2 regions of the Comamonas sp. FUJ_7 genome follow, and region 1 is predicted to be linked to the other one. Evidence: riboswitches for the same ligand, from Rfam matches in the RefSeq annotation. Region 1 holds a riboswitch; the other holds the start of a gene.
The links. A riboswitch is a leader RNA that binds a small molecule or an ion and turns the genes downstream of it on or off. The one in region 1 is predicted to bind glycine.
Positions count from the first base shown of each region.

Region 2: another riboswitch for glycine. It lies ahead of AC2I9W_RS04240 (D-amino acid dehydrogenase); the one in region 1 lies ahead of gcvT (glycine cleavage system aminomethyltransferase GcvT).

Region 1 covers NZ_JBXXZI010000001.1:346,586-350,727, reverse strand. Annotated here, with positions in the region: gene AC2I9W_RS01575 (DHA2 family efflux MFS transporter permease subunit) at 1-1,221, shown strand, start outside; gene AC2I9W_RS01570 (hypothetical protein) at 1,299-1,628, opposite strand; gene AC2I9W_RS01565 (energy transducer TonB) at 1,731-2,141, shown strand; glycine riboswitch at 2,219-2,325, shown strand; glycine riboswitch at 2,345-2,469, shown strand; gene gcvT (glycine cleavage system aminomethyltransferase GcvT) at 2,535-3,668, shown strand; gene gcvH (glycine cleavage system protein GcvH) at 3,800-4,142, shown strand, end outside.
Region 2 covers NZ_JBXXZI010000002.1:111,176-115,317, reverse strand. Annotated here, with positions in the region: gene AC2I9W_RS04245 (amino acid permease) at 1-1,170, opposite strand, end outside; glycine riboswitch at 1,712-1,811, shown strand; glycine riboswitch at 1,812-1,932, shown strand; gene AC2I9W_RS04240 (D-amino acid dehydrogenase) at 1,987-3,255, shown strand; gene AC2I9W_RS04235 (EamA family transporter) at 3,368-4,142, opposite strand, start outside.

The DNA.
Region 1 (4,142 bases):
CGCGTGCTGCAAGGCCTGGTCGCCGGCCCCATGATTCCGCTGTCGCAAACCCTGCTGCTGGCCAGCTACCCGCCTGCCATGGCCGGGGTGGCGCTCTCGCTGTGGGGCGTGACCACGCTGGTCGCGCCCGTGGTCGGGCCGCTGCTGGGCGGCTGGATCACGGACAACATCTCCTGGCCGTGGATCTTCTACATCAACGTGCCCGTGGGCCTGCTATCGGCCATGATGACCTGGAGCCTTTATCGCAGCCGCGAGACGCCTAAGCGCAAGCTGCCCATTGACACCATTGGCCTGTCCCTGCTGGTGCTCTGGGTGGCCGCGTTGCAGCTGATGCTGGACAAGGGCAAGGAGCTGGACTGGTTTGCTTCGTCAGAAATCATTGTCTTTGCCGTGGTTGCCGTGGTCGCCTTTGCCATCTTCGTGGTCTGGGAGCTGACCGATGCACACCCCGTGGTGGATCTGCGCCTGTTCAAGGGCCGCAACTTTGCGGCGGGCTCGATAGCGCTGTCCATTGCCTACGGCTTGTTCTTTGGCAACGTGGTACTGCTGCCACTGTGGCTGCAACAGTGGATGGGCTACACCTCCACCTCCGCCGGTCTGGCGCTGGCCCCCGTGGGCATACTGGCCATCGTGCTGACGCCCATCGTGGGCCGCAAAGTGGCGGTGTGGGACCCACGCAAGATGGCAACCGGCGCTTTTATCGTGTTTGCCCTTGTGCTGTGGATGCGCTCGCGCTTTACGGTGGAGACAGACTTTGGCCATATCCTGATTCCCACGCTGATTCAGGGCGGCGCCATGGCCTTCTTCTTCATCCCGCTGACAACCATCACACTGAGCGGTCTATCGCCAGATCGCATTCCCGCCGCTGCGGGCCTGTCCAACTTTGTGCGGATTACGGCCGGCGCCATGGGCACCTCGATTGCCACCACACTGTGGGAAAACCGGGCCTCCATGCACCACGCGCATCTGACGGAGCTGCTGGTGCAGGGCCAGGGCACTTTTGCTGTCACGGTCAAAAACCTGCAGGCCGCTGGCATGAGCGCCGAGCAGGCCTACGCCCAGATCAACCGGCTGATCGACCAGCAGGCCTTCACCCTTGCGGCGGACGATATCTTTCTGGCCTCGTCCTTTATGTTCCTCAGCCTGATCGTGCTGATCTGGTTCACCAAGCGCCCTGCCGCCCACAGCTCAGGGGCCGATGCTGCAGCCGGCGCGCATTAGTCGCTACTGAAATTTCATATAAAAATAGCTTCCAGCGCTTGTTCAGCAAGCATTGGAAGCTATTTTTTCAGGAGTATTCAATCTGAAGCGACCTGCTTGTCCAGACGGCGCAAAAACACCTGCAGCTCCTTGACGACCTGCGAATCCCCCTTGGCCTGTGCGCAAGCCAGTCCCTGCTCCCAGGCATGACGCGCCGCCTGCGCATCGCCCAACGCCAGCTCCACCTTGCCCAGCTGCTTCCAGGCCACCGAGTAGCTGGCATCCAGCGCCGTCGCCTGCAGCAGATGCTCTCGTGCAATGCCCATCTGCTCCTCATCGGCATAAGCCTTGCCCAGCGTATAGCGCAGCAGCGCCCCATCCTTGCCCTGAGCCAGCAGCTTTTCCAGATTTCCAACCATGGGATTCATGGCCCACACTCCTTTTGTCACCTTTGTCGAAGTCAGAGTGTCGCACCGTCCAGCCTGACAACGCAGCAATGCCCATGCAATGTTTGCCAGCACAATCGAAGCATGATGACCCGCCACCCACTCCAACCTCTCGCACTACTTGCCACCGCTCTCAGCGTCGTCTTTTTGAGCGCCTGCTCAACCACCGGCAATCAGACCCGCAAGCCTTTTGCTGAATGCACGCCCGCCAGTCAAGTCGACACACCCGCCAAGATCAAGACCTCCTCCAATGTCCGTATCGACCCTGACTGGTATCCCGAGGGGGCACTGGTCAAAGTGGTCTATCAGTTCGAAGTCACGCCCGAAGGCAAGATGGGCCGCAAGATCTATCAGCCTGAGGATGCCGACCCACGCATCATCAAAGCCATCGAAAGATCCTTTGCCCGCTGGCGCTTCACGCCCGCCCTGCGCAATGGCCAGCCTGTCACCACCTGTTTCGAGCAGCCCTACGACCTGATCTTCAAGAAGCAGTAACAGCCACTCCTGGGCCCTATCGAAAACCCCAGAAGTTGCAAATTGCGGTGGTGCAGGCCCGTGATGCACCGCTAGAATTGCCTGCGTCAGGAGAGAGTGCCAGCGGCCCCAGCCGCCCGGCACCGCCGAAGGCGCAGATGGCCAGTCCATCCAAACGCTCAGGCAAAAGGACTGACAAGCGCTGCGCGGCGTACAAGCTGCCAGCGTTCCTTGCTGGAGAGAGATGTGAGCCGCCATTTCATGGTGCGCCTGCATCCACCGAAGGAGCAAACTGCCCGACATCACTGCGGCAGTGAATCTCTCAGGTAAAGCGGACAGCAAGGCAAGCCCGCCGCGCATGGCAGCCGTCATGCAGGGCCACTCATATGGGTTGAATAACCGGAGCGCTTGCCTGTGACTGCTGCAACCTCGCCTGACCTGCTAACCACACCTTTGTTCGACCTGCACCAGAAGCTGGGCGCGCGCATGGTGCCGTTTGCCGGTTATTCCATGCCTGTGCAATACCCGCAAGGGCTGATGGCCGAGCATCTGCACACCCGCAAGGCGGCAGGACTGTTCGATGTCTCCCACATGGGCCAGCTCTTGCTGCGCGGGCTAGATGCAGCGGCAGCTCTTGAGTCGCTGATGCCCGTTGATGTCATTGACCTGGGCCTGCACAAGCAGCGCTACGGACTGCTGCTCAATGAAGAAGGCGGCATTCTGGACGACCTGATGTTCGTCAACCGGGGCGACGACCTGTTCCTCATCGTCAACGGTGCCTGCAAGGTGGCCGACATGGTCCATATCCAGAAACACATCGGTCAGCGCTGCGAAGTCGTGCCCCTGCCCGACCGCGCCCTGCTGGCACTGCAAGGCCCTCAGGCCGTGACAGCGCTGCAAAGACTGATCCCCAGCGTCAACGCCCTAGTCTTCATGACCGGCAACTACTTTGACTGGCAAGGCCATGCGTTCTACATCACGCGCAGCGGCTATACGGGCGAGGATGGGTTTGAAATCTCCCTGCCCGCCCATGTGGCACAAGCCTTTGCCGAGACGCTGCTGGCCCAGCCCGAAGTCGCCCCCGTCGGCCTGGGTGCCCGCAACTCGCTGCGCCTTGAAGCGGGTCTGTGCCTGTACGGCAACGATATTGACACCACGACCACTCCTGTCGCAGGCGCTTTGAACTGGGCCATCCAGAAAGTGCGACGCAGCGGCGGTGCACGCGAAGCAGGCTTTCCCGGCGCTGCCATCGTGCTGGAGCAGCTACAAAATCCGCAGCAGCTGACGCGCAAGCGCGTTGGCCTGCTTGCACAGGAACGCACTCCCGTGCGCGAGCCTGCGGTGCTTGAAAACATGGACGGCCAGCATATAGGTCACATCACCAGCGGCCTGCTCAGCCCCACTCTCAACCAGCCCATTGCCATCGCTTATGTGGCGCCCGACTATGCGGCCGTAGGCACCGAAATCTTTGCCCTGGTGCGCGGCAAGCCCGTGCCCATGAAGGTTGCTGAGATGCCCTTTGTGCCCACCAACTACTACCGTGGCTAGGTCTGTCGCCGCGCATGAGAGCGGCCAGTTTGCCCAACAGCACTCAGAACGCCGCTAAAGTGCGGGCTGGACCTTTCTCCAACACAACCCCGATTCCTCCGAATCCCTGAATTCCCCATCTGGAGCTTTGCATGAGCATCAAATATTCCAAAGAACACGAATGGATCAACGCCGCTGACACCAATGCCGCGATTGTCGGCATCACCGTCCACGCACAAGACGCACTGGGCGATGTGGTGTTTGTCGATCTGCCCGCCGTCGGCACCATCTTCAAGGCCGGCGACGTGACCGGCGTGGTCGAGTCCGTCAAGGCCGCTGCAGACGTATACATGCCCGTGACCGGTGAAATCGTTGAAGTCAACGAAGACCTGCGCAACGACCCCTCGCTGGCCAACAGCGACCCGCTGGCCACCGGCTGGTTCTTCAAGGTCAAGATGAGCGACGTGAGCGAGCTGGACGGCCTGATGGAAGAAA
Region 2 (4,142 bases), on a different contig from region 1:
CGCCAGATTCAGCAGCCAGATATAGACGGCCTGCGGGCTGTAGAGCGAAGAAAGCAGACACAGGCTGGCAATCAAGGTGCTGCCGATCAAGGCAATCAGTGGCACGCCGTTTTTGGTCAGGCGCGAAAAAATGCGCGGCGCATTGCCTTCGGTCGCCATGTTGTAGAGCATGCGCGTGGCCGCATACATGCCCGAATTTCCAGCCGACAGCACCGAAGTCAGAATCACCGCATTCATCACCGTGGCCGCCGACAGCAGGCCCGCGTGCTGAAACACCAGTGTGAACGGGCTCACGGCAATATCCGCCACCTCGGTGCGCAGCAGCTGCGGATCGGTATAGGGAATCAGAAAACCGATGACGATGATGGCCAGCACATAGAACAGCAAAATGCGCCAGAACACCTGACGAATCGCGCGCGGCACGTTCTCACGCGGGTTCTCGGATTCGCCCGCCGCCACGCCCACCAGCTCCGTGCCCTGGAAGGAGTAGGCCACGATCATGGCCACGCCTACAAAGGTGGCGAAGTTGCCCACAAAAGGCGCCTCGCCCACTGTCCAGTTCTCAAAGCCGGGCACATGGCCCGACGTGATGATGCCGAACAGAATCAGCACGCCGGTGATCAGAAACGCCACCACGGCCACCACCTTGATCAGAGCGAACCAGTATTCGGCCTCGGCAAAGCCACGCGCGGAAAACGCATTGAGCCCCACCATCAGCAGCAAAAACAGGCCGCTCCAGAGAATGCCCGGCACATCGGGGAACCAGTAGGCCATGACCAGTTGCGAGGCCACCAGATCCACGGCCACCACCACGGCCCAACTGAACCAGAAGTTCCAGCCCAATGCAAAGCCAAAGCCGCGATCCACATAGCGCGAGGCATAGGTCGAGAAAGAGCCGGCCACCGGCATGAAGGCCGCCAGCTCGCCCAGGCTGGTCATGATGTAGTACACCATGATGCCAATGAGCAAATAAGTCAGCACCGCGCCGCCAGGGCCGACCTGGGCGATGGCCGAGCCCGAAGCCACAAACAGGCCGGTGCCAATGGCGCCGCCAATGGCAATCATGCTCAGGTGGCGCTGCTTGAGCACCCGGTGCAGCTGGGGCTGCGTGTTGTTGTCACTGCTACCAGTCAGCGGCGCAGGCTGATGGTTTGCGTTGGGTTGAGACATATGTCTTGTTTTAATGGTTTGCGCCCATTCAGACAGACCACCCAGCCATCCCACAAGCGCTGCCAGACGGCAACGCGAAAAAGCGATCACGCAAAGGATCGCAGGCAACAGGGACAAAGGAACAAAGCCATGAAAGCAAAGCGCTGTGGCGGATAAGCCAGCGGCATTCGATCTCGGCAGCTACCCCGGTCGGGTGCTTCAATGGCCAGGCGGAGATATCACCGGGCCCACTGACAGGCAAAGATGGCATTTTGCCCAAATCCGCCCGCCGTCATGCGCCGGCCCATCAATGCGGGGGTGGACTCTGGGGCTGATCACACGCACTTGACAGCCCAGATCACTATGAAAATGAAAGCAGCATGCGCATGCATTTCTTTCGATTCAAGATCAAATTACTCCAAGACCAACATTTGGCAAGCGGCAATCGCTATCAAATTCATGAATGGGGCTTCACCAAGCAGCGTGATCTGCCAGCCGCCTCTGGCAAACCCGTATAGCCCGCCAACTGCATTCTTCTTACATTGGCGCCCAGGCTTTCAGCCCAGCAATGCCGAGAGAGACTGCAGCGCCAACATTGCGCCGGCAGCGCCGAAGGAGCAACCGCCCCGGAAACTCTCAGGCCAAAGGATCGGCATCGCTTTGATACACACTCTGAAGAATGTCCGGACGTCATCGTCCGCCGGGCATACCGAAGGAGCAAGCGAGCGGCGCAACCAGCGCCCAGCCTCGTGAATCTCTCAGGTCCAGAACAGAGGGGGCGTTTGCTGCGCATATTGCGCGGGAACTCCACCCTTTGACGCATCTGGAATCTGAATCATGAAAACAATCGCCGTTATCGGTGGTGGTATCACGGGCGTGACCACCGCTTATGCCCTCGCACGCCGCGGCTTTTCCGTCACCTTGTTCGAAAAGCAGCGTTACGCGGCCATGGAGACTTCGTTCGCCAACGGCGGCCAGCTCTCGGCATCGAACGCCGAGGTGTGGACGCACTGGTCCACCATCGTCAAGGGCCTCAAATGGATGCTCAAGAGCGATGCACCGCTGCTGCTCAACCCCAAGCCAAGCTGGCACAAGCTGTCGTGGTTTACCCAGTTTCTTGCTGCCATTCCCCACTACGAAAAAAACACCGTGGAGACGGCGCGTCTGGCCGTTGCGGCGCGCGAGCATTTGTTCAGCTGGGCCGAGCAAGAGGGCATCGACTTCGATCTCAAGAAGCAAGGCATCCTGCACATCTATCGTGACCGCGCCGGCTTCGAGCATGCGGGCCGGGTGTCGCAACTGCTGGCCCAGGGCGGCCTGGAGCGCCGTGCCGTCACCCCCGAAGAAATGCATGCCATCGAGCCCACGCTGTCGGGCAATTACTACGGCGGCTACTTCACGGAAAGCGACTCCACCGGCGACATTCACAAATTCACCAGCGGCCTGGCCGCCGCCTGCGCAAGACTGGGCGTGACATGCCTTTACGGCCAGGAGATCGTGTCGGTTGCCAGCAACGGCAAACAGGCCAGCGTCACCGTGCGCCAGGATCAACAAGAGGTGACGTCCACTTTCGATGCCATGGTGGTCTGCGCCGGCACGGCCAGCCGTGCACTGGCCAGCCAGCTGGGCGACAGCGTCAATATCTACCCGGTCAAGGGCTACTCGATCACCGTCAACCTGCTCGATGAGGCCAGCCAGGCAGCAGCCCCCGTGGTCAGCCTGCTGGACGACGAAACCAAGCTGGTCACCAGCCGCCTGGGCCAAGACCGGTTCCGCGTGGCCGGCACGGCGGAGTTCAATGGCTACAACAAGGACATTCGCGCCGACCGCATTCGCCCGCTGATTGACTGGGTGCAGCAGTGCTTTCCGGGCATCAGCACGCGCAGCGTCGTGCCCTGGGCGGGCCTGCGCCCCATGCTGCCCAATCTGATGCCGCGCGTGGGCCCCGGCAACAAGCCTTGCGTGTTCTACAACACCGGTCACGGCCACCTGGGCTGGACGCTGTCTGCCATTACCGCCGACATGATTGGCAACGTGGTTCTTCAGTCCATGGGCAGCGCCAGCAAGCAGCCCCGCCCGCCCACGCTGACCACCGCCAGCGCCTGATCGTGAAGTGATACAGCTACCAAAATGAAAGCTGCTTGCGCTTGATTTTTCTATGTTTCAACATCTTTTGATATTGAAACAATGACAGATAAAGTGCAGGCAGCTCTCAATATCAGAGCTGCAGACAAATCAGCACCAGCCCCAGCATCATCAGCGCCATGCCCAGCTTCTCCGTCAGCGACAGCTTTTCGCTGAACACCTTGCGCGACACCAGGTAGCTGAAGACCACCTCCACCATGCCCAGCGTGCGCACGGCGGCCGCCCCCTGCATGGCATAAGCGGTGAACCAGGCCAGCGATGCGGCGGCGCCCATGCTTCCGGCCAGCAGCGAGATGCGCCAGGCTCTGAAGATGGGCCACAGCCCCTGCTCATGGGTACGGCCAATCCAGATGCCCATGACCACAGACTGCATGGTCTGCGCCACCAGTACGCCCCAGGCACCGGACAGCCAGGGCGAAGTCACGCCCAGCCTGACAATCTCCACCGCACCGCCGCGAAAGCCCACCGTGGCCAGTGCAAAGCAGGCGCCGCAGATCAGACCATACATGGAGGACTTGCTGGCCCAGGCCGAGAGCGTGAAAAGTTGACCGCGTGGCGGCAGCGACAACATCAGCACGCCTACCGTGGCCAGCACCATGGCCAGCAGCGCCAGCCGGGTTGGCAGTTCGTGCAGGAACATGGCGGCAAACAAGGCCACTTGCAGCACCTCGGTTTTGGACAGGGTGACGGCCACGGCAAAGTTGCGCTCCTTCATGGCCATGAGCAAGGCCGCCGTGGCTGCGACCTGAAAAAAGGCGCCCAGGGCAATCCAGCCTAGATAAGCGGCACTGAAGCGAGGCAGGGTCAGCGTTGAATCTCCAAAGCTGTATAGCGCCAGCAGATACACA